Regions from separate parts of the Streptomyces sp. NPDC036764 genome, predicted to be linked through region 2. Evidence: riboswitches for the same ligand, from Rfam matches in the RefSeq annotation. Region 2 holds a riboswitch; each other region holds the start of a gene.
What was found. A riboswitch is a leader RNA that binds a small molecule or an ion and turns the genes downstream of it on or off. The one in region 2 is predicted to bind cyclic di-AMP.

Region 1: another riboswitch for cyclic di-AMP. It lies ahead of ACZ69Q_RS33330 (transglycosylase family protein); the one in region 2 lies ahead of ACZ69Q_RS04975 (peptidoglycan DD-metalloendopeptidase family protein).
Region 3: another riboswitch for cyclic di-AMP. It lies ahead of ACZ69Q_RS42760 (M23 family metallopeptidase); the one in region 2 lies ahead of ACZ69Q_RS04975 (peptidoglycan DD-metalloendopeptidase family protein).
Region 4: another riboswitch for cyclic di-AMP. It lies ahead of ACZ69Q_RS00560 (M23 family metallopeptidase); the one in region 2 lies ahead of ACZ69Q_RS04975 (peptidoglycan DD-metalloendopeptidase family protein).

What each region holds. Positions count from the first base shown of each region.
Region 1 is NZ_JBVJPT010000012.1:102,441-108,226, forward strand. It holds gene ACZ69Q_RS33315 (DUF501 domain-containing protein) at 1-421, opposite strand, end outside; gene ACZ69Q_RS33320 (FtsB family cell division protein) at 447-923, opposite strand; gene eno (phosphopyruvate hydratase) at 1,024-2,310, opposite strand; gene ACZ69Q_RS33330 (transglycosylase family protein) at 2,632-3,321, opposite strand; cyclic di-AMP (ydaO/yuaA leader) riboswitch at 3,326-3,525, opposite strand; gene ACZ69Q_RS33335 (transglycosylase family protein) at 3,734-4,792, opposite strand; gene ACZ69Q_RS33340 (cytochrome P450 family protein) at 4,958-5,786, opposite strand, start outside.
Region 2 is NZ_JBVJPT010000001.1:1,158,767-1,164,552, reverse strand. It holds gene ACZ69Q_RS04980 (SGNH/GDSL hydrolase family protein) at 1-515, opposite strand, end outside; gene ACZ69Q_RS04975 (peptidoglycan DD-metalloendopeptidase family protein) at 788-1,726, opposite strand; cyclic di-AMP (ydaO/yuaA leader) riboswitch at 1,731-1,888, opposite strand; gene ACZ69Q_RS04970 (alpha-galactosidase) at 2,196-4,265, opposite strand; gene ACZ69Q_RS04965 (tyrosine-protein phosphatase) at 4,446-5,243, shown strand; gene ACZ69Q_RS04960 (DUF6126 family protein) at 5,310-5,429, opposite strand; gene ACZ69Q_RS04955 (helix-turn-helix domain-containing protein) at 5,426-5,786, opposite strand, start outside.
Region 3 is NZ_JBVJPT010000021.1:19,900-25,685, forward strand. It holds gene trmB (tRNA (guanosine(46)-N7)-methyltransferase TrmB) at 1-603, shown strand, start outside; gene ACZ69Q_RS42755 (PrsW family intramembrane metalloprotease) at 725-2,077, shown strand; gene ACZ69Q_RS42760 (M23 family metallopeptidase) at 2,201-3,223, opposite strand; cyclic di-AMP (ydaO/yuaA leader) riboswitch at 3,235-3,392, opposite strand; gene ACZ69Q_RS42765 (PP2C family protein-serine/threonine phosphatase) at 3,607-4,419, opposite strand; tRNA gene ACZ69Q_RS42770 (tRNA-Met) at 4,541-4,614, opposite strand; gene ACZ69Q_RS42775 (dihydrofolate reductase family protein) at 4,866-5,786, opposite strand, start outside.
Region 4 is NZ_JBVJPT010000001.1:134,697-140,482, reverse strand. It holds gene ACZ69Q_RS00575 (bifunctional acetate--CoA ligase family protein/GNAT family N-acetyltransferase) at 1-438, opposite strand, end outside; gene ACZ69Q_RS00570 (HPr family phosphocarrier protein) at 619-900, shown strand; gene ACZ69Q_RS00565 (GntR family transcriptional regulator) at 1,080-1,775, opposite strand; gene ACZ69Q_RS00560 (M23 family metallopeptidase) at 1,965-2,750, opposite strand; cyclic di-AMP (ydaO/yuaA leader) riboswitch at 2,763-2,927, opposite strand; gene ACZ69Q_RS00555 (M16 family metallopeptidase) at 3,140-4,528, opposite strand; gene ACZ69Q_RS00550 (M16 family metallopeptidase) at 4,525-5,786, opposite strand, start outside.

The sequences.
Region 1 (5,786 bases), on a different contig from region 2:
GCGAGTGCGCGACCAGCACATGCAGACACTTCACCCGGTCCGGCATGCCACCCGCGCTCGGAAACCCGGTCAGCTCCTCGATCTCGTCGCGCCGCCGGATGTAGTCCTCGTGTGCGGAGCGATACGCCGCGGCCAGCTCCGGATCACTCTCCAGCCGCGCCGACATCTCCTTCATCACCCCGTTCGCCTCCAGCGTGCCGATCGCCGACGAGGCCTTCGGGCACGTCAGGTAGTACAGCGTCGGGAACGGCGTACCGTCGGGCAGCCGAGGGGCCGTCTCGACGACGTCCGGCTGCCCGCACGGGCACCGGTGCGCGATCGCGCGCAGCCCGCGCGGGGGCCGCCCGAGCTGCTGCTTGAAGGCCTCGACGTCCGCGTCGGTGGGCTCGGTGCGCGGGGTGGGCGGCGGGGGCGTTTCCATGCCTGTCTTTCTATCGGTTCGGTTCTCACTGGGCGGCGGCGTCGGCCTTGTCGACCCCGTCCCAGATGTTCGCGTACCAGGGGCGGTCGGCCGCGCTCTGGTCGGTCCGCGACTTCTTCGCCGCGTCCGGGTCGACCACGATGTAGCCGGTCTCCCCGGGCATCACATAGTGCAGCCGCTGCCGGATCTGCTGCTCGGCGTACGCGTCGTCCTGCCAGCGTGCCTTGATGTCACGCAGGTCCTCGACGCGCTGGGCGGCCTCCTCCTTCTCCCGTTGGAGGTCGGCGATCTCGGCACGCTGGGAGACGTACTGCCTTATGGGGTAGGCCAGCGCCACGACGAGGGAGCAGACCACCAGCGCGAGCAGCGCGGCGCGGCTGGTGAGCCGGGAGCGCCGGGCCTGCCGCTTGGTCTGGGAGCGGTAGACGCGGGCCGCAGTCTGCTCGCCGAGCAACCGGATCCTGGTCGCGGTGGAGAAACGGTCCCGGTCCTTGACGGCCATCGGCTCTCGCCTCCCCTTTCACGTGCGTACGTCCCCGCACACGGTACGGGACCGAGTACGGGGACGTACGTACGACTGGCTAAGCCTTACCCAGGTGGGGTCAGCCCTTGAAGCGCGGGAAGGCGCTGCGGCCGGCGTACACCGCGGCGTCGTCGAGGATCTCCTCGATGCGCAGGAGCTGGTTGTACTTGGCGACGCGCTCGGAGCGGGCCGGGGCGCCGGTCTTGATCTGGCCGCAGTTGGTGGCGACGGCCAGGTCGGCGATGGTGACGTCCTCGGTCTCGCCGGAGCGGTGGGACATCATGCACTTGAAGCCGCTGCGCTGGGCGAGCTCGACGGCGTCCAGGGTCTCGGTGAGCGAGCCGATCTGGTTCACCTTGACGAGCAGGGCGTTGGCGGCGCCGTCGTCGATGCCGCGGGCCAGGCGCTCCGGGTTGGTGACGAAGAGGTCGTCACCGACGATCTGGACCTTGTCGCCGAGCTTTTCGGTGAGGACCTTCCAGCCGGCCCAGTCGTCCTCGAACAGCGGGTCCTCGATGGAGACGAGCGGGTAGGCCGCCACGAGCTCCTCGTAGTACTCCGTCATCTCGGCGGCGGAGCGCTCCTTGCCCTCGAAGAGGTACTTGCCGTCCTTGTAGAACTCGGAGGCGGCGACGTCGAGCGCGAGGGCGATCTGCTCGCCGGGGGCGTAGCCGGCTTCCTTGATCGCTTCGAGGATGAGGTCGAGGGCCTCGCGGTTGGAGCCGAGGTTCGGGGCGAAGCCGCCCTCGTCGCCGAGCCCGGTGGACAGGCTGCGGCTCTTCAGGACCTTCTTGAGGGTGTGGTAGACCTCGGTGCCCCAGCGCAGCGCCTCGGAGAAGGACTCCGCGCCGATCGGGGCGATCATGAACTCCTGGATGTCCACGTTGGAGTCGGCGTGCGAGCCGCCGTTCAGGATGTTCATCATCGGAACGGGCAGCAGGTGCGCGTTCGGGCCGCCCAGGTAGCGGAAGAGCGGGAGGTCGCTGGCCTCGGAGGCGGCGTGGGCGACGGCGAGGGAGACGCCGAGGATGGCGTTGGCGCCGAGGGAGCCCTTGTTGTCGGTGGCGTCCAGGTCGAACATGGCCTGGTCGATCAGGCGCTGCTCGGTGGCGTCGTAGCCGACGAGCTCCGGGCCGATCTGCTCGATGACGGCGAGGACGGCCTTCTCGACACCCTTGCCCTGGTAGCGGTTCGGGTCACCGTCGCGGAGCTCGATGGCCTCGAAGGCGCCCGTGGAGGCGCCGGACGGAACGGCGGCACGACCCGTGCTGCCGTCGTCGAGGCCGACCTCGACCTCGACCGTGGGGTTACCTCGGGAGTCCAGGATTTCCCGGGCTACGACGACGTCGATGGACGGCACGAGCATCTCCTTCATGGGATGTGACGCGGGTACGCAGTCCGCGGTGGGTACTGCGAGACGAGCCTAACCGGCTCCGGGCATCAGACCAGCGGTCGACCGCCCCGTGGACAGAACCGAGAGTAAATTGTTTCCGAACGGAACAAAAATGTCCGCCCACAACCGCACACAACAAAGAGCCCCGCCCCGGTGCGTACGGGGGAAAACGCACCGAGGCGGGGAGTTCGTGGGGACGGGGGCGACCCTCACGACGCCTTCACTATGAGGTCCACGGATGTGAAGGCGCTGTGGTTCAACCGTGGGCCGCGTATTCGCCGCGGCCGCGCCCTCTTACTTCAGGTGGAGCTGCTGACCGGGGTAGATCAGGTCGGCGTCCTCGACGATGTCCTTGTTCAGCTTGAAGAGCTTCTCCCAGCCGCCCTTGACGTTCTTCTTCTCGGCGATCGAGCTGAGGGTGTCGCCCTTGACGACCTTGTACTCGCCGTCGCCCTTCTTGACCTTCTTGCCGGTCGGGGTGGTGACGGTCTTGGTGCTCTTCTTCGCCGCCGGGCGGTCGGCGGAGCGGGAGGCCGACTGCTGCTCGGAGGAGCGGGTGGTGGACTCGGTGCTCTGCGAGGAGCCGCCGGCGGGAGCGCCGGTGTAGGCGGCGCTCGACAGGCCGGTGCCGCAGTTCGGCCAGGCACCCTTGCCCTGGCCAGCGAGGACCTTCTCGCCTATCGCGATCTGCTGGGCCTTGGTGGCCTGGTCGGCGGTGGCGGCGTACTGGGTGCCGCCGTACGCGGCCCAGGTGGAGGCGGAGAACTGCAGACCGCCGTAGTAGCCGTTGCCGGTGTTGATCGACCAGTTGCCGCCGGCCTCGCACTGGGCGACGGCGTCCCACTCGGAGGCGGTGGCGGCCGAGGCGCTGCCGGCCGCCATCAGCGGGGCGGCGACGGCGGCGGCACCGGTGACGCCGACGACGGCGATGGCGCGAGCGGCCTTGGACGGACGACGGTGCTTGCCCTTGCTGGAAAACAGCATGGTTGGATCCCCTCACCGACGCCTACGAGGTGAGCTGTCGGGTTCGGGCCGGTTGAGTTGCCCGGCCGCGCACGTTCGCCTCTCGGCTCCCGCTGCGCGGCTTCACCCCGAGCCGGTTCCGGCCGTGCGGCCCCGAAGGACCTCAACTGCCGGACCCGGCGCAAACCTTGGGTCCCCCGCTCCTGCCTACGGCGCTTGACGCGACGACTGTTCCCGTACGACCGCCGGCAGGATTCGGCGTGACGGCTGTCGGGGCTCGCACTGGTGGCGAGCGGTCATGACCGTAGACACGCGATTCGCGGAATTACAAAGACGATCAGGGCTTCTGAGATCTATCTCTCACTCCATCTAAAACGGACATTCACCGCGAAACATGACGCGAACTGCCGCTGTTTTTCGCCCTGTTCGACCGCTATTTGACGGGGACGTCCAGGGTCTGACCGGGAGAGATGTGGTTCGCGTCAACACCGATGGCCTTCCGGTTCGCCTGGTACAGCGCGCGCCATCCGCCGTCGAGGTCAAGGGAGTCGGCGATGGAGGCGAGAGTGTCGCCCTCGCGGACCTTGTACGAGGCATGGCGTCCGGTGGACTTGGTGGCCGCCTCGACGGTGTCGCTCTCGTCGGCGCTGGGGCCGCGGTGCCGACCGGTGCCGGTCGTCGCTTCCTCGACCGCACCCTCGGCCGCGCCGTCGACCGAGCCGGTGTCGACCAGGCTCCAGGAGCCCGCATCTTGCGACCAGTTGTCCTGATTGTCCGCCTCGGGCGTCTCGACGGGCGAGCTCTCCGGCGATCGCGAGTCCGTCGCTTCGGGCGACGCATCGGACTTGGAGGACTTGTCGGGCGTAGAGGACGAAGACGGCGAGGAAGAGGACTTCTCGGGCGATTCGGACGAAGTCTCGGGAGTGCCGCTCGCCGAATTCGAGGGATCGCCGGACGGCGTCGACGTGTCGGAGGAATCGCCGGAGCCGGAGGAGCCGGACTCCTCTGATGAATCGGCCGAATTCGATGAGTTGGACGAATCGAGCAATCCGGATGATCCGGATACTTCGGAGGGTGAGTCGTCCTCCACTCCGGTGTCGAGGTCGACCGATCCGGACTTCTTGGTGAGCCCGTTGAGTACGGCGCACGTGCCCCAGGGGCTGGTCCCCCGGTCCGCGAGGATGTCCTGGGCCACGGCTATCTGCTGCGAGCGGCTGGCCAGGTCGGGGCTGGAGGCGTAGTCCAGGCCGCCGTACTTCTCCCAGTCGTCCTGGGTCAACTGGAGTCCGCCGTAGTGCCCGTTGCCGCTGTCGGCGCTCCACGAGCCGCCGCTCTCGCACTCGGCCACCTTGTCCCACACGGTGCCGTCGGCGGCGCTCGCGCCGGTGGCGCCGAGGAGCGGGATGGCGATCGCTGACCCGGTGACTCCGGCCGCGACGAGGAGAGCCGGAGCCTGACGGGGGCGACGGTGACGACCGTTCCCGGAGAGCATGCGGGGACCTTTCGCGAGGCAGCACTGAACACGGCGCGTAAACCTGGACGCCTTGTTGATCCGTGAACGTATAGGCAGACGATCACTTGTCACAAGTTAATGCCGCGTAGATCACGTGAAGATCACAGTCATGAGTGCGTGTCACGTTTGCGGAGGTGGACGTACTCACCCAACCGGGGTGAACTCCACCGGAAGCGTACGCAGTCCGCGCATGATGAGCCCGCCCCGCCACCTCAACTCCCCCGGATCCACGGCGAGTCGGAGATCCGGGAGGCGGGTGAGGAGCGTGGCGAGGGCGGTCTGGCCCTCCAGACGGGCGAGCGGGGCGCCGAGGCAGTAGTGGATGCCGTGGCCGTAACCGAGGTGCTGGTTGTCGCGGCGGCCGAGGTCGAGGACGTCGGGGTCGGCGAACCGCTCCGGGTCGCGGTCGGCGGCGGCCAGGACGACCAGGACGGGGTCGCCGGCCGCGATGTCCTGCCCGCCGATGGTGAGCGGCTCGGTGGCGAAGCGCCAGGTGGCGAGCTCGACCGGGCCGTCGTAGCGCAGGAGTTCCTCTACGCCGGTCTCCAGCAGGGCGGTGTCGTGGGCGGCCAGGGAGGTCTGGAGGCGGGCCCGCTGCTCGGGGTGGGTGAGCAGGGCGAAGGTGCCGTTGCCGATGAGGTTGACGGTCGTCTCGAAGCCGGCGAACAGCAGGATGAAGGCCATGGCCGCGGCCTCGTTCTCGGTGAGGTGCTCACCGTGGTCGGAGGCACGGATGAGACCGGAGATGAGGTCCTCGCCGGGGTCGGGGGTGGCCGGAAGTGCCTCACGCTTGCGGTGGATCAGCTCGGCCAGATACCCGCGCATCTTCTTGACCGACCGCGCGACCCCGCCCCTGGGGCCGCCCTGGTGGCGGATCATCATGCCCGCCCAGTCCCGGAAGTCGTCCTGGTCCTCGCGCGGGACGCCGAGCAGGTCGCAGATCGCGTAGATGGGGAGAGGGAAGGCGAACTCG
Region 2 (5,786 bases):
AGCCGGTCGTCGTCCCAGGCCCGGCGGTCCTGAACGGTCTTCAGGGACCACAGGTCGAGCACCGGGCAGCCGTACCGGTCGGCGATGGCCCGCACATGTCCGTTGTACGTGGCGATCTTGCCGCGCAGATGCTTCAGCACGGGTACGCCACGGGTGTCGAAGCCAGTCGTCACCATGACGGTGCCGACGGCCGAGGTGAGCCGGATGATCGCCCGCTCGAAGCGCTCGGCGACCTCGTCGGGGTCGGTTCCGGGTCGGATGATGTCGTTGCCGCCCGCACAGAACGAGACCAGGTCCGGGGCCAGTTCGACGGCCTTCGGAAGCTGGTCCTCGATGATCTGGTCGAGCAGTTTGCCGCGTACGGCGAGGTTGGTGTACTTGAAGTCGCCCTCGGGTCGCCTGTCCGCGAGGAGGACCGCGAACCGGTCGGCCCAGCCGACGAACGCCCCGTCGGGGCCGGGGTCGCCGACGCCCTCGGTGAAGCTGTCCCCCACCGCAACGTACGACCCGATCACTGCACTGCTGTCACTCTTCGAATCGTCTGCCACATCGGCACATGATTCACCTTTGAATGTGACCTACGCGACCGTAGGAAAGGGTTGACGATCGGTGAGATAAGCCACTCCTAAAGTGTTCACCAAACCTGGAATAACCCTCTGAGCAGGGGTGTTGTGGTCAAGCCAAACCGCCCTGTCGACACCCCCCGAAACATGCCGAAGACCGGACCCGGGGATCGGGGTCCGGCCTTCGGCCGCGTGTCAGGCAAGTGGTTGTCGCGTGGGTCGCGTCAGCCGATGGCGACACCCTTGCCGCGCAGGTAGGCAACCGGGTCCACGTCCGAGCCGTAGTCCGGCGTGGTGCGGATCTCGAAGTGCAGGTGCGGGCCGGTGACGTTGCCGGTCGCGCCGGAGAGGCCGATCTGCTGGCCGGCGGTCACGGTCTGGCCGCTGGAGACCGAGAGCGACGACAGGTGGGCGTACTGGGCGTAGTAGCCGTCGGCGAGCTGGATGACGACCTGGTTGCCGTACGCGCCGCCCCAGCCGGCCGAGACGACGGTGCCCGCGCCGACCGCCTTCAGCGGGGTGCCGGTCGCGGCGGCGAAGTCGACGCCGGTGTGGTAGCCGCTGGACCACATGCTGCCCGCGACCTTGTAACCGGTGCCGAGGGAGGCGCCGGTCAGCGGGGCGGAGAAGCCGTTGACGGTGCTGGTGGTCTCGGCGGCCGTGGTCGCCTTCTGCGCCTTCTTCGGCGTGGAGGACTTCGAGGCGGACGAGTCCTTCGAGGACGACTTGTGCGTCGAAGAGGGCGCGGAGGACGACGACTTGGGGGCGGTCGTCGCGGCCTTCTTGCCGCCGATGGCGAGCTTGAGTCCCGGGTGGATCAGCGACGGGTCGGAGCCGACGGCCTCGCGGTTGTCGGAGTAGAGCCGCTTCCAGCCGCCGCTCACGTTCTGCTCGTCGGCGATCTTCGAAAGGTAGTCGCCGACCTTCACAGAATAGGTCCGTACGTCAGCCTTCTTCTGGGCGGCCTTCTTCTCAACGGCCTTCTGGCCGACGACCGGAAGGGACTGAACGGCCTTTTCCGAAACGGACTGCGAGGGAGCGGCGTGGGCGCCGGTTGCCCCCATGAGCGGGAGAGCGAGAGCGGCGCCACCGGTTCCGGCGACGGCGATGGAGCGGGTGAAGCGCAGGGACTTCGGACGGCGATGCTTACCCTTCGCGGGCATGGCGAATTCCTCTCCGGCGCCTGCGAGGTGAGCTGTCGGGTGCGGGCTGGAGATGCCCGGCCGCGCCGAGGTGCGGCTTGACCCCTAGCCGTTCCGGAGACCGGAACAGGCGGTTCTACCTGTGGGTCCCCCGCTCCTGCCGTGGACGGGTGAGTTTGCGCGGAATCCGAGCGGCGGCAGGATTGGGCGTCCGTCCGGATTGGTGGCGAACGTAAGCGAGGAAGACGCATGGGAACAAGTGAGAGGTTCCGTCCGAATGCGTTCCTGTTGATCCCTTGTGGGAATTAACCGTCACCGTCCGTTAAATACAGGAGTGCCGCCGGACCCAAAGCCCCTTGAAAAGCATACGAATTACGTGGACATGACGGGCGACTCACGGTCACGGATATGACGCTCCTCACGTGACACTGCTCCAGCTTTCCTTATTGCAGAGCGAGTTGGAATGAAGGCGCCAATTCGGACAGAACGCCTAGATGCGACGGAGTCGAATAACTGCCGCATCAAGGTCGCCTCGCAAGCCGGTACGCAGTCCGTGATGCACCAGTACGGCACCTCGGTGAATTTCGCCCGTTTCAAGGCATTCATACGCTGCTGTCGGATCCAGGCCGCGCAGCCGCAGCGCCGGAAGGGGCTCGCCGAAGCTCTGCGCCTGGAGCCAGGCGAGGACGACCGCCTCGTCCCCGAGCACGTACTGCACCGCGCTCAGCCCGCCCCGCGGGGCCCGCAGCCGGTACAGGTCGCCGCGCTGCACCAGGGGCCGGATCTCCTTGTAGAGCTCCACCCACTCCCGCGCCTCGGCGAGCTCCTCCTCGGTCCACTGGGCAAGGTCACCGCCGACCCCGAGCACGCCGGCCATCGCGCTCACGAACCGGAAGCGCAGCGAGCTGGCGCGATGGTTGAGCATGGCGTTCGGGCTGTCGGTCACCCAGGCGGCCATGGCCCGGGCGGGGTGGATCTGGCTGAAGCCGTGCTGGATGGCGAGCCGGTCGAGGGGGTCGGTGTTGTCCGAGGTCCACACCTGGTCCGTACGGCCGAGCACGCCGAGGTCGATGCGTCCGCCCCCGCCCGAGCAGGACTCGAAGGCGACGCCGGGGTGAGCGGCGCGCAGCCGGTCCAGCAGGTCGTACAGGGCGCGCACATGGTCGACCCACAGGCGCTGCGGGTACGGCTCACCGGGCCAGCCCGCGTCGCTGAAGCAGCGGTTGAAGTCCCACTTCACATAGTCGATCGGGGCACTGGAGAGGAGCCCGTCGAGCTGCTCCCAGAGGTACTCCCGGACGTCGTCGCGGGCGAGGTTCAGCACTAGTTGATTGCGGAATTCCGTCCGCTTTCGTCCCGATTGATACTGAACCCACTCGGGATGCGCGCGGTACAGCTCGCTGTCCGGATTGACCATTTCCGGTTCGACCCAGATGCCGAACTGCATGCCGAGCGCGTGCACGTACTCGGCGAGCGGCTTGAGGCCGGAGGGGAAGCGGTCGGGGTTGGGCGTCCAGTCGCCGAGCCCGGCGCGGTCGCTGGTGCGCGTCCCGAACCAGCCGTCGTCCACCACGAACAGCTCGACGCCGATGGCCGCGGCCCGCCGCGCGAGGAGGCTCTGCTGCTCCTCGGAGATGTCGAACTCCGTCGCCTCCCAGGAGTTGAACAGCACCGGCCGGTCCTGGTCGGCGTCCGGGATCACGTACGCGCGCTGATACGCGTGCCAGGCGCGGCTGGCGCCGCCGAAGCCGCCGTCGCTCCACAGGCCGGCGAAGACGGGCGTGGTGAAGGACTCCCCCGCCGCCAGCCGCAGCAGGCCGGAGTCGTCGTGTCCGGCGCCGCCGGTGACCTGCACGCGCGCGTCCGGGAGTTGGGCCACGGCGATCCGCCAGGACCCCGACCAGCCGAGCGCGCAGCCGTAGACCTCGCCGCGCTCCTCGGTGGCGTCCGTGTCGAGCGCGACCCACGGCAGATGCTGGTGCCCGGTGTGCCCGCGGCGGCTGCCGATGACCTTCTCGCCGTAGGTGAGGGGGGCCCGCGCCAGCCGTGACTCGGCGCCCCAGCGGCCGTGCAACTGGGACAGCCGCCAGCCCTCCCTCTCCGGCAGCGTCCAGGTGGCCGAGTCGGCGCGCAGCAGCTCCAGATCGCCTCCCTGGTTGTCCAGGGTCACCCAGCGCTCTACGACGTCCTCGCGCATCCGGTAGTGCAGCGTGACCTTCAGTGCGCCGTCACGAAAAAGCAACCGCAGTTCGTCACCCTCGGACTCATGCCGCTCGAAGCTCCACTCGGTGCCGCGCCGCTCGTCGCTGCGCACGGACAGGGCGGGCCGAACGAAGCGCGGGCCGCCCTCGACCGGGTACTCCTCGCGCCCGTCCAGCGGGGACTCGAAGGGCCAGTACTCCGGCAGCGGGCGGACGGCGAGGGCCTCGGCGTCGGCGAGCCCGATGCGCGGGCCCCAGTGGAGGTGCAGCAGCTCGTCCCCGTCGGTCAGGTGGACGGCGTAGCTGCTGGTCGGCCCGGAGAGGACCCACGTACGGCCGTTGTCGGAGATGTCCAGCATCAAACCCTCACAGAGACGAACAGGCGCGATCAAGTACCAACATCATCAAGGGTCGTGCGGCCCTGAGGCAACGCCTGTGGACAACTCATTGGCCCTGGAATCCATGTCGTATGGTCGAGATCGCACCCCGTCGGCCGCATCGCCGAGCCGCGCCGCCGGGGCCGACCGGGAGGAGCCCCCGTGACGCAGCAGATCCCGTCGACCGAGCCCGAACTGGCCGGGGTTCGCAACTTCCGTGATGTGGGCGGCCTGCCCACGGTGGACGGACGACGGGTGCGGCACGGAGTGCTGTTCCGCAGCGGCCATCTCGCGCACGCGACCGCCGAGGACGCCGGCTTCCTCGGCTCGCTGGGGCTGCACACGATCTTCGACTTCCGCAACGCGGCCGACCAGAAGCTCGAAGGACCGGACATCGAGCTGCCCGGCGTGCGCAATGTCAACCTGCCGCTGTCCGACCCGGCGGACGGCGCGGAGTTCTGGAAGATGGTCCGGGACGGCGATCTCGACCAACTGCGCGGGATCCTGGCGGACGGCAAGGGCGCGAACCGGATGATCGTCTCCTACCGTTCGATCATCAAGGAGCGCACCGGCGAACACTCCCAGGTGCTCCACTCGCTCGCCGAGGACAGCGTCCCAGCTCTGATGCACTGCGCTGCCGGCAAGGACCGCGCGGGTCTGACCATCGCCGTGACGCTGCTGGCCCTCGGCGTGGAACGCGAGGCGATCGTCGCCGACTACCTGGAGTCCAACGCCAAGCACCGCCGCTACAAGGTGCGCCGCAACGGCAGCGACGCCTCCGCCTACTCGCCCGAGGTCATGGAGCTGCTCAGCCCGCTGTTCGACGCGCGGGCCGAGTATCTGACGGCGGCCTTCGAGACGATCGAGGAGACGTGGGGCGGCGTCGACACCTACCTGGAGCAGGGCGTGCGGCTGAGCCCCGAGTCCCGGGAGCGGCTGCGGGAGCGGCTGCTCGACTGACGCCGCGTCCGCGCCGGCGCGCGCCCATGCGCTCGACCGGCGCCGGCCGCCACCGCGCACCCGTGCCTACTTCGCGCCCGCCTCGAACAGGAAGTAGATGAAGGCGGCGAAGACGTGCCCCACCGCGATGTAGATGATGAGCCGCACCCACAGGGCGCGCGGGAACTTCTCCTCCATGTCACTCATGGCGTCTCTCCAGGGGTGGGGCCCAGGCACAGGGTGGCCGTGGGGCTCTGCAACAAGGTGTGGACGAACAGCAGCTCGACCCCGCCCGGGTCCTCGGCGGCGATGCGGTGCGGGGTCAGCGAGTCGAAGTGCGCGCTGTCGCCGGGCGCGAGCCGGTGTGTGGTGTCCCCGAGGCGCAGCCGCAGCCGCCCTTCGAGGACATAGAGCCATTCCTCGCCGGGGTGCACCCGCACGATGTCGCCCTGCGCGCCGTGCGGCACATGGACGCGCAGAGCCTGCATCCCGCGCCCGGGCGCGCCCGCCTGCCAGTACGTCCAGCCGCCCGCCGCGGTCGGTTCCATGTCGGCGGCGCGCACG
Region 3 (5,786 bases), on a different contig from region 2:
TGGCCCAAGTGGGGCCTGGACATCGACGGGCAGTGCGTCGTCGACCTGGCCGAGCTGTTCGGGAACGACAACCCCGTCGTCCTGGAGATCGGCTTCGGCATGGGCGAGGCCACCGCGCAGATGGCCGCCGACGACCCCGGCACCAACATCCTCGCGGTCGACGTCCACACCCCGGGGCAGGGAAACCTCCTCAACCTCGCCGACCACCACGGACTCGGCAACGTCCGCGTGGCCAACGGCGACGCCATCATCCTGTTGCGGGAGATGCTGGAGCCGGACGCGCTCGACGGGCTGCGCGTCTACTTCCCGGACCCCTGGCCCAAGAAGCGGCACCACAAGCGGCGGCTCATCCAGCCCGAGTTCCTCAGCCTCGCCGCGACCCGGCTGCGGCCCGGCGCGCTGCTGCACTGCGCCACCGACTGGGAGCCGTACGCCGAACAGATGCTCGAAGTGCTCACCGCGCATCCCGCCTTCGAGAACACCGTTGCCGACGGCGGTTTCGCGCCCCGTCCCGAGTTCCGGCCGCTGACCCGTTTCGAGGGCCAGGGACTGGACAAGGGTCATGTGGTGAACGACCTGCTCTTCCGCCGCGTACAGCGGTAGGAGCAGCGGGGAGAACAGCACCCACGAGAACATCGACAGCAGCACCGACAACAACCCCACCGGCGCCCGAGCCCCCTCGCGCTGCTGCGGGCGGCGCCTCTGCCTCGTTAGGGTCAATGCCGTGGCCACCAGTCCCCCGTACCCGACGCACCCCACCGGTCCCACCGGCGGCGCACTGCGGCACGCGCACTGGTGGCACAGGCGATGGGTGCGCTACGGCGCGCTCAGCACCCTGCTCACGCTCTCCGGGCTGGTCATCCTCGCGCTGGTGCGCGAGCAGACCGGCACCGAAGGGTTCCTGGTCGGCCTCGGGCTCGCCGTCCTGCCCGTGCCGCTGCTGGTGGCCTCCTTCCGCTGGCTGGACCGGGTCGAGCCGGGGCCCTGGCGCAATCTGCTGTTCTCCTTCGCCTGGGGTGCCTGCGCGGCCGCGCTGATAGCGATCGTCGCCAACAGCTTCGCGACCAAATGGATAGCGACCGCGACGGCCGATCCGTCGCACGCGGACACCCTGGGCGCGACCGTCATAGCGCCCGTCGTGGAGGAGATGGCGAAGTCCGCGGCCGTGCTGCTGCTCTTCCTCTTCCGCCGCCGGGACTTCACCGGCATCGTCGACGGCGTGGTGATAGCCGGGGTCACCGCCACCGGCTTCGCCTTCACCGAGAACATCCTCTACCTCGGTACCGCCTTCGGTACCGACCAGCTCACCGGCGACCGCGGCATCGCCTCCGTCACGGCGGCGACCTTCTTCGTCCGCGTGATCATGTCGCCCTTCGCGCACCCGCTCTTCACCGTCCTGACCGGCATCGGCTTCGGCATCGCCGCGCTGTCGGGTGAGCGCCAGCATGTGCGCCGCGTCCTGCTCCCGCTCCTCGGCCTGCTGCTCGCGATGGGCATGCACGCCCTGTGGAACGGCTCCTCGACCTTCGGCGAGTACGGCTTCTTCGCCGTGTACGCGACCCTCATGGTGCCCGCGTTCGGGCTGCTGACCTGGCTGGTGATCTGGACCCGCCAGCGCGAGCTGCGGACCGTGCGCGAGGAACTGCCCGCCTATGTCGTCGCCGGGTGGCTGGCGCCGGGCGAGCCGTTCGCGCTGGGCTCGATGCGGGACCGACGGGTCGCCCGGCAGTACGCGCGCCACCACGGCGGGCGGTCGGCGGCGCGGGCCGTGGCGCAGTACGAGGCCTACGCGACCTCGCTCGCGTTCCTACGGCACCGGGGGCGCCGCGGGCGGGCCGGCGCGGACTTCGTCGTACGGGAACAGGAGTTGCTGCACGAGCTGTGGCACCGCCGGGAGTTCGCCCGCCCGGCCCTGGAGCACGCGGCCGCCGCACAGGCCTGGTGGGGATACGAGCACAGGTACGGGCAGACGTACGCGGCGCCGGCGCCGGTCTACTGGCAGTCCTACGGCCAGGTCGACGCTCCCGTGTACGGCCCGGCGGCGCCGTACCCCGCGTACAACCCGTACCGGATGTGACCGGGCCGGGATTCAGGGGGCGCCAACAGGCTCTGCGGGCATGCCGAAACCGGCGGTCCTGACGTCGGGGGGTCGCCGTCAGGACCGCCGGGGATCAGAATTGAACGACCGGCGGGGGGTGCCTCAGGGGGTGAGGCCCTTGCCCTGGAGCCACGCCATCGGGTCGATGCCGTTGGCGGCGCCGTCGGGGTGCACCTCGAGGTGCAGGTGGGCGCCGGTGACGTTGCCCGTGGCACCGACGCGGCCGATGACGTCGCCCGTGTTGACCTTCTGGCCCACGCTGACGCTGATCGAGGACTGGTGCGCGAACCAGAGCTCGGTGCCGTCGTCGAGGGTGATCTCGGTCTTGTAGCCGTACGAGCCGTCCCAGCCGGCGAAGGTGACCGTGCCGGAGTGGATCGCCTTGATCAGCGTCCCGGTGGGGGCGGCGAAGTCGAGGCCCGTGTGGTAGCCGGAGGACCAGTAGGCGCCGGCCTGACCGAACGTCGAGGTGATGGTGTACGAGGAGGTCGGCAGCGTGTACTGCTTGGCCAGCTCGGCGAGGCGCTCGGCCTCGGCCTTCTTGCGGGCCTCTTCCTCGGCGGCGGCCTTCGCGGCGGCGGCCTTGGCCTTGGCTTCCTCCTCCGCCTTGGCGGCCGCTTCGGCGGCCTCCTTCTCGGCGGCGGCGACGGCAGCGGCGGCGGCCTTGCTGTCGATCTGGTCCTGCTGGAGCTCGGCCTGGGCGATGATCCGGCTGCGCAGCGCCTCGCCGGCGTCGGAGCCCTGCGCGGTCTGCTCGGTGGTCTCGCCCATCGTGCTGAACGCGGTGGCCGTGTCCTCGGCGGGCTCGGAGGAGTCGTCGGAGATCAGCGGCAGGTCGGGCATGGTGATGGCGACCGGCGGCTTGCCGCTGTTCGCGCTGGCCATGCCGCCCGCGCCGACGGCGGCTATGACGCCGACGCCGAGAACCGTGGAGCTGCGGGCGAGTCCCCCGCCGCGCTGCTTGGAGACGCGATGCCTGCCGCGAACGGGACGAATGGACTCCGCGGTGGGGTTCCACTCCTCGAACGGGCCCTCGTCGGTGCGGTAGCTGTCGTAGCCGAAGGTGTCGGTGGTGCGCTGGCTCGGCACGAACGGGGCTTGCGGAGCAGGCCGGTTTGACGCCACGTGGGCGTACTCCTTTCCTTCCTTCTCGCCTACCGGGTTAGCTGACGGGTTCGGAGCAGGAAGGTCTCCTACGCGCGTATACCAACCGTGCTTCCACGGCGGAATCCGTGCGATTCACCCCAGGGTGGTGGTTCCCCGGCTCCCTTGCGGGACTCGGCGCGTGCGCACGGAGCCGACTCTTGTGACGGCTGGGACGACCGCGCTGCGTTATCGAACGTTAATAGACGCGGGGTATGGATTCCAAGCTGTTCCTCTTGATCATTAACGATTTTCGCCTGGACTTACGGGTCATGAGTGGCCTAATTCGGGCGAGTTGGCCCAGGCTCAGAGGCCTCACAGGTATTGACGGTATGTCAGTTGTTATGCGGAGGGCGGTCGACCGATCACCGCCGGTGACGGCGGTCGAGGGATCGCGGCGGCGTGGCGCGGGCGCCCCGGCGTAGGGCCATGAGGGCCATGTCGTCCGCCATCCCTCCACCGGAGTGCCGTCGCACCTCCACCGAAAGCACACCGAGCAACGCACCCGGTTCGCGCAGTGCGTTGGCGCGCCCCGCGAGGCCCGTCTCGGGGTCGTAGAACCGTCCGCCGTCGTCCCGCGCCTCGGACAGCCCGTCGGTGTACAGCAGCAGCGTGGCCCCGCACGGGAAGGCGGCCTCCTCGGCCCGGTCGGGCCAGGTGCCGAGCTCGCTCATGCCCAGCGGCAGGGCGGGTTCGGTGGCGGGCAGCGGGCGTACGGTGCCGTCGGCGTACAGCAGCAGGGGCGAGAGATGCCCGCGGTTGACGAGGCGCACGGTCGCGTCGCCGTGCGGCAGTTCGGCGAGTACCACCGTGGTGAACCCTTCGCGGATCCCGCCCCCTTCGCGCCTGGCCCGCTCGCGCGCCAGCGCCCGCTCAAGTCGCTGCGCGACCGCCTCCAGCGTGGCCTCCTGTTCCGCGGCCTCCCGGAAGGCGCCGATCACGACCGCGCTCACCCCGACCGCGCCCATGCCCTTGCCGCGCACGACACGGAGCATGAACCGGACGAGGATGGCCGCGACGCCTGTGAGCACCGTGCCGCGCTGCGAGTGGAGCGGGGCGGCGACCAGGGGCGCGGCGGTGAGGAACGGGGCGCCGGTGTAGTCGAGGGGTGTGGCGTGGTCGTACACGGCTCCGGCCGCGATCAGCAGGGCGGGGAGCGACCGGACGAACCGGCGCATGAGATCCGCCCTTCCTCCACCTCACCAGGGTCACCGAAGCGGTGGTGGGGGCGAGCGCTGAGGGCCGACCGGGAAAACACTCAGGGCCGGAACTGAATCAGTTCCGGCCCTGAGTCTTCAGTAGCGGGGACAGGATTTGAACCTGCGACCTCTGGGTTATGAGCCCAGCGAGCTACCGAGCTGCTCCACCCCGCGTCGTTGAATCCATAGTACGCCATCCGCGGGACCCAAAGCACACGACTTTCCCGGGAGCCGTTTCTGACCAGGACTTTTCGGGCGGTTGTGCGGGCCAGGTCACATCGGACAGCGGGTCGCACAGGGCGGCGGGAGGGCGGTTCAAAGGGCTTGGCGGAGGCGATTCAGAGAGTGACGGAGGCGGTTCAAGGGCTTGGCGGAGGCGATTCAGAGAGTGACGGAGGCGGTTCAAAGGGCTTGGCGGAGGCGGTTCAGGGCGCCAGGTGGGCGTTGGGCGCCTTGGCCCGCTCCTCGTACTCCGGCAGGACCAGGACGGCCACGCCCTGCGCCGCCAGCATCCCGCTCCCGTCGGCCCCCGTCACGAACGTGTCCGGCTCCCGCCACGCCGTCACCACCCGGCGGACGCCCGCTTGAAGGATCAGCCGTGCGCAGGGCACGGGCCGGGACGAGCGGTGCGTGCAGGGCTCCAGGCTGCTGTACACGGTGGCGGACGCGAGCCTCGGGTCCCCGGCCGCGATCTTCGCCAGGGCCGCCTCCTCCGCGTGCACCACGGGATCGCCGCCTTCGCGGGAGTACCCGCGCGCCAGCTCGGTGCCGTCGGCCGCGACGACCACCGCGCCGACGCTGAAGGCCGTCGCCGACGGCGGACACTGCGCCGCAAGCTCGCAGGCCAGCGCCAGCCAGTGCCGGTCCGCGGCCGAGGGGACGGCGCCGGCGCCGGGTGCCGTCGGCGCGTAGCGCATCAGCACGACGTCCTCGATGCGCCGCGACTCCAGCAGCCGCAGCCGGCCGCCCTGATAGCCGCCCGGCCCGAACAGCCGCGGCGCCTCGGGATCACCCACGAACAGCGGCGCCAGCACGAGCTGCAACTCGTCCGCCAGCCCCTGGAGCATGAGCTGGGTGTGGATGGTGCCGCCGCCCTCGACCATCAGCCGCTGCACGCCGCGCACCTCGCGCAGATGCGCCAGCAGGGCCCGCCAGTCCAGCTCCGGCCCCAGCGCGACGACGTCCGCCGCGACCGGCGCCTGCCGCAGTTGCTCCGCGCCCTTGTCCGTCGTGTAGACGATCTTCTCGCCGCCGGTGTGCCAGAAGTTCGCCGCCGGGTCCAGCTCGCCGGACGCGCTGACCGTGACCTTGAGCGGATACTCCGGCCTGCCCGCCGCCGTCCGCGC
Region 4 (5,786 bases), 1.0 Mb from region 2:
CCGGCGGATGTCGCGCTCGCGGGCGACCGCGGCGATATGTTCGAGGAGGGCGGAGGCGACGCCGCGCCCCTGGTGGGCGTCCTGGACGAGGAAGGCGACCTCGGCCTCGTCGGCCGGTGCGGACGCGGGCATTCCGTCGGCGCCGATCCGGTCGTAGCGTACGGTGGCGATGAACTCGCCGCCGATCGTGGCCGCGAGTCCCACCCGGTCCACAAAGTCGTGGTGCGTGAAGCGGTGGACGTCCTTCGCGGACAGTCGCGGGTAGGGCGCGAAGAAGCGGTAGTACTTCGACTCGTCCGACACCTGCTCGTAGAAGCTGACCAGGCGCTCGGCGTCATCGACGGTGATGGGGCGGATGCGCGCGGTGCCGCCGTCGCGCAGCACCACGTCGGCTTCCCAGTGGGCGGGGTACTCGTGCCTGTCCGAGGCGCTCTGCATGGGGCCCAGATTACGGCTCGCGTACGACAACGGCGCGAGGCAGTCTGTTCGGGACGTCACATGGGGTCGAGGCCGCGACCCCACGGTCACTTCGGAGGGGGACAGCCGTCCCGTTCCGGCATGCTTCACGTGTGTGGGAAACTGGTCTAGACAACCCTGAACACCGAAGGGCAGCATCACATGGCTGAGCGCCGCGTCAACGTCGGCTGGGCCGAGGGCCTCCACGCCCGCCCCGCCTCCATCTTCGTCCGAGCCGCCACGGCCACAGGCGTCCCGGTGACGATCGCCAAGGCTGACGGCAACCCCGTCAACGCGGCCTCCATGCTGGCCGTCCTGGGTCTGGGCGCCCAGGGCGGCGAGGAGATCGTCCTCGCCTCCGACGCCGAGGGCGCGGACGCCGCCCTCGACCGTCTGGCGAAGCTGGTCTCCGAGGGACTCGAGGAGCTGCCCGAGACGGTCTGATCGACCTGATTGGGTATCCGTAGCGAACGGTGAAGCCGCGCCCGCCTTTCCGGCGGACGCGGCTTCACTGTTTTCCGGCAGCCGTTCTGGGAATTCACGGGATGGCGGTGGCACATCCGAAAAAGGGCAGCAGAAATTCCCTGCCGCCGAATATCTCCTCTTTGTATACGGCGCCGGTGTTAATGCCGCAGGCTCGGCATGTTTACGGGATGTTGCGAATTCCTCACACGATCCGGGCGCTCGCCGCCGGTGCCGAACCGCAGGCGGTGCGCGGAGAGGGAGCGCTCGGTGTGCAGCGCCGTGATCGCGCGGGCGCGTTCGCCGTCGCCGCGCGCCACCGCGTCCACGATCGCGCCGTGCTCGGTCCAGGACTCCACGGGGTCGGCGGGCGCGTCCACGGCATACATCCAGGCGATCTTGTGACGGAGCTGGGCCAGTATCGAGGTCAGGGCGGGGCTGCCGGTGGACTGGGCGAGCGTCTCGTGGAACCAGCCGCCCAGGGAGCGCAGGTCGTCGCTGTTCCCCCGCTTGGCCCGCTCCTGCCCCAGCCTGACCAGGCCGCGCAGGACCTTCAGATGGGCCTCGGTGCGCCGCTGGGCGGCCCGGGAGGCACCGAGGGGCTCCAGCAGGCTGCGCATCTCCAGCAGGTCGGTGGCCTCCTGCTCGGTCGGTTCGGCGACGCACGCGCCCGCGTGGCGCCGGGTCACGACGAAGCCCTCCGCCTCCAGGGTGCGCAGAGCCTCTCGCACCGGGACGCGGGAGACACCGTAGCGGCGGGCGAGCAGTTCCTCGGTGAGCCGGCTGCCGCGCTCGTAGACACCGGCGACGATGTCGTCCCGGATCGCCGTGCACACCGAATGCGCCGGAATACGCATGACCGACCTCCGCCTTAATCCCCGTGAAACGTCGACGAATGACGTGTTCCCGAGGACTCTATTGCAACCGGCCGGAATTTCCGACGGCGAGCCGGAATCCATGGATATTTTTTGGTCAGCGCATCCGCCGGGAAACATCGAAAGCCCCGGCTCGGGGAGCCGGGGCTTCGAGGACGCGTGGTGGCGGCGTCAGACGTTCACGCCGTGCCCGCGCAGATAGGCGACGGGGTCGATGTCGGAGCCGTACTCCGCCGTCGTGCGGGCCTCGAAGTGCAGGTGCGGCCCGGTGACGTTGCCGGTGGCGCCGGACAGGCCTATCTGCTGGCCGGGGGTGACGGCCTGGCCCACCGAGACGCCGATGGACGACAGGTGGCCGTACTGGGTGTACGTGCCGTCGTTCATCCTGATCACGATGTTGTTGCCGTACGACCCGCCCCAGCCGGCCTCCACGACGGTGCCGGAGCCGACCGCGTGGACGGAGGTGCCGCTGGCCGCGTGGAAGTCGACGCCGGTGTGGCTGCCGGAGGACCAGACGGCGCCGCCGGTCTTGTAGCCGGTGGAGACGTACGAGCCGGCGATCGGGGCGACGTACGACAGCAGGCGCTTGCGCTCGGCCTCGCGGGCGGCGCGCTCCTTGGCCTCGCGCTCCTGGACGGCCTTCGCGGCCGCCTTCATGCGCGCGGCCTCCTCGGCGGCCTTCTTCGCGGCGGCGGCCTCCTTGGACGCCCTCTCCTGGGCGATGGCCTGGGCGTCGATCTGGTCCGCGATCGAGTTCTCGACGGTGATGACGGGGATGAGGCCGGTCTGCTCCGCGGCGGGTTCGGCGGCGAGCGCGGGGGCGGCCAGGGCGCCGACGACGCCGGTGGCGGTGAGCGCGGCGACTCCGGCCGCGCGGGCGGTGGTGCGCTCGAACCGGCCGGGCCGACGGTGCTTCCCGGTGGGGCGGTTCTTCCCCGTGGCGCAGGTGAACGCCATGAAGTGGCTGGTCCTTTCCTTCCCTCTCGCCTACCGGGTTAGCTGACGGGTTCGGAGCAGGAAGGTCTCCTACGGGCCCCCTCGCGGCTCGCGCGGGCGCCCGATTCACCCCAGGGACTTCGATGGGTCCCCGGCTCCCCTGGCTCGCGCCGTACGGGGACTCGGCGATGGCTGTCCGGTGCCGCGGACGCGGCGCACTGCCTGACGGACAGCCCGCAAGACGCTAAACGGGGCATCTTTCAATCCCCAAACGGATCGCGGCTTTTGTAGCGCATCCCACAGGCCAGACAGGCAACCTCTGCCTCAATTCGGGCATAAGGGGGCCCTGGTGACTCATAGGTCACCAGGGCCCTACGCGCGCGTGGCGCCGGACGGCGCGAGCTCGTCCTCTACTCGGCTGCCACGACGGTGACTTCACCGATGCCGAGGGCCTCGACCGGCTCCCGGATCTCGGCCGCGTCGCCGACGAGGATCGTCACCAGACGGTCCACCGGGAAGGCGCTCACGGCCGCCGCGGTGGCCTCGACCGTGCCGGTCGCGGCAAGCTGCTGGTAGAGCGTCGCCTGGTAGTCGTCGGGCAGGTGCTGCTCGACCTGGTCGGCCAGCGTGTTCGCCACGGACGCGGCGGTCTCGTACTTCAGCGGCGCCACCCCGACGAGGTTCTGCACCGCGAAGTCCCGCTCGGCGTCGGTGAGCCCGCCGTCGGCGACGCCGCGCAGGACCTTCCAGAGGTCGTCGAGGGCCGGACCGGTGTTCGGGGTGTCGACGGAGCCGCTGATGGCGAGCATCGCCGCGCCGGTGCCGTCCGGGGCGGAGCGCAGGACCTGGCCGAACGCCCGCACGCCGTAGGTGTAGCCCTTCTCCTCGCGCAGGACCTTGTCCAGGCGGGAGGTGAGGGTGCCGCCGAGGCAGTAGGTGCCGAGCACCTGCGCGGGCCACACGCGGTCGTGCCGGTCGGGGCCGATACGGCCGATCAGGAGCTGCGTCTGGACGGCGCCGGGACGGTCGACGATGACGACCCGTCCGGTGTCGTCCGCGGTGACCGGCGCAACGGGGCGCGGCTCACCGGGGGAGCCGGTCCAAGCGCCCAGGGTGTCGCCGAGCAGGGCGTCGAGGTCGACGCCGGTGAGGTCGCCGACGACCACGACGGTGGAGGTGGCGGGGCGTACGTGCCGCTCGTAGAAGGCGCGTACGGACGCCGAGTCGATGCCGGCGACGGTGTCCTCGGTGCCCTGGCGCGGGCGGGACATGCGCGCGGTCGCCGGGAACAGCTCCTTGGAGAGCTCCTTGGCGGCCCGGCGCGAGGGGTTCGCCAGCTCGTGCGGGATCTCGTCGAGCCGGTTGCGCACCAGGCGCTCGACCTCGGAGTCCTCGAACGCGGGCGCCCTGAGGGCGTCGGCGAGCAGGCCGAGCGCCTTGGGCAGCCGGGAGACGGGAACCTCCAGGCTGACCCGGACGCCGGGGTGGTCGGCGTAGGCGTCGAGCGTGGCGCCGCAGCGCTCCAGCTCGGCGGCGAACTCCTCCGCGGTGTGCTTGTCCGTGCCCTCGGACAGGGCGCGCGCCATGATCGTGGCGATGCCGTCGAGGCCCTTCGGCTCGGCGTCCAGGGGCGTGTCCAGAAGCACCTCGACGGCGACGACCTGCTGGCCGGGGCGGTGGCAGCGCAGGACGGTGAGGCCGTTGTCCAGCTTGCCGCGCTCGGGTGCCGGGAACGCCCAGGGCCGGGCCTGGCCCGCCTGGGGCTGCGGGTGGAACTCCATGCTGGCGAGCTCGGTCACTGCGCCGACTCCTCGTTCTCGTCGGTGACGGGGGCGGCCCCGTCGGTGGCGGCGGCTTCCTGTTCCTCGGCCTCGTCGCCGACCGGCTCGTACACGAGCACCGCGCGGTTGTCGGGGCGCAGACGGGCCTGGGCGACGGCCTTGACCTCCTCGGCGGTGATGTCGAGGACGCGCTGCACGGCGGTGAACGCGAGCTGCGGGTCGCCGAACAGGACGGCGTACCGGCACAGTTCGTCGGCGCGGCCCGCGACGGTGCCGAGCCGGTCCAGCCACTCGCGCTCGAGCTGGGCCTGCGCCCGCTCCATCTCCTCGGCGGTGGGACCCTCCTGCGCGAAGCGGGCGAGCTCCTCGTCGACGGCCGACTCGATGCCCGGCACCTCGACGTCGGCGGAGGTCTTCACGTCCAGCCAGCCCAGGGAGGGCGCGCCGGCCAGCCGCAGCAGGCCGAAGCTGGCCGCCACGGCGGTACGGTCGCGGCGTACGAGGCGGTTGTAGAGGCGGGAGGACTCGCCGCCGCCGAGGACGGTCAGCGCCAGGTCGGCGGCGTCGCACTCACGCGTGCCGTCGTTCGGGAGGCGGTAGGCGGCCATCATCGCGCGCGCTGGGACGTTCTCCTCGACGACCTCGCGGAGCTGCTCGCCGATGACGTCGGGCAGCGAGCCGTCGCGCGGGGCGGGCTTGCCGTCGTGGCCCGCGATCGTGCCGAAGTACTTCTCGACCCAGGCCAGCGTCTGCTCCGGGTCGATGTCGCCGACGACGGACAGGACGGCGTTGTTGGGCGCGTAGTAGGTGCGGAAGAACGCGCGGGCGTCCTCCAGGCTGGCCGCGTCCAGGTCGGCCATCGAGCCGATCGGCGTGTGGTGGTACGGGTGTCCGTCGGGGTACGACAGCGCGGTCAGCTTCTCGAAGGCCGTGCCGTACGGGACGTTGTCGTAGCGCTGGCGGCGCTCGTTCTTGACGACATCGCGCTGGTTTTCAAGGCTCACCTCGTCGAGCGCCGTCAGGAGGCTGCCCATGCGGTCGGCCTCCAGCCACAGCGCGAGCTCGAGCTGGTGGGCGGGCATGGTCTCGAAGTAGTTGGTGCGCTCGAAGCTGGTGGTGCCGTTCAGCGAGCCACCGGCGCCCTGGACGAGCTCGAAGTGCCCCGTGCCCTTGACGCTGTTCGAGCCCTGGAACATCAGGTGCTCGAAGAGGTGGGCGAGTCCGGTACGGCCCTTGACCTCGTGGCGGGAGCCGACGTCGTACCAGAGGCAGACCG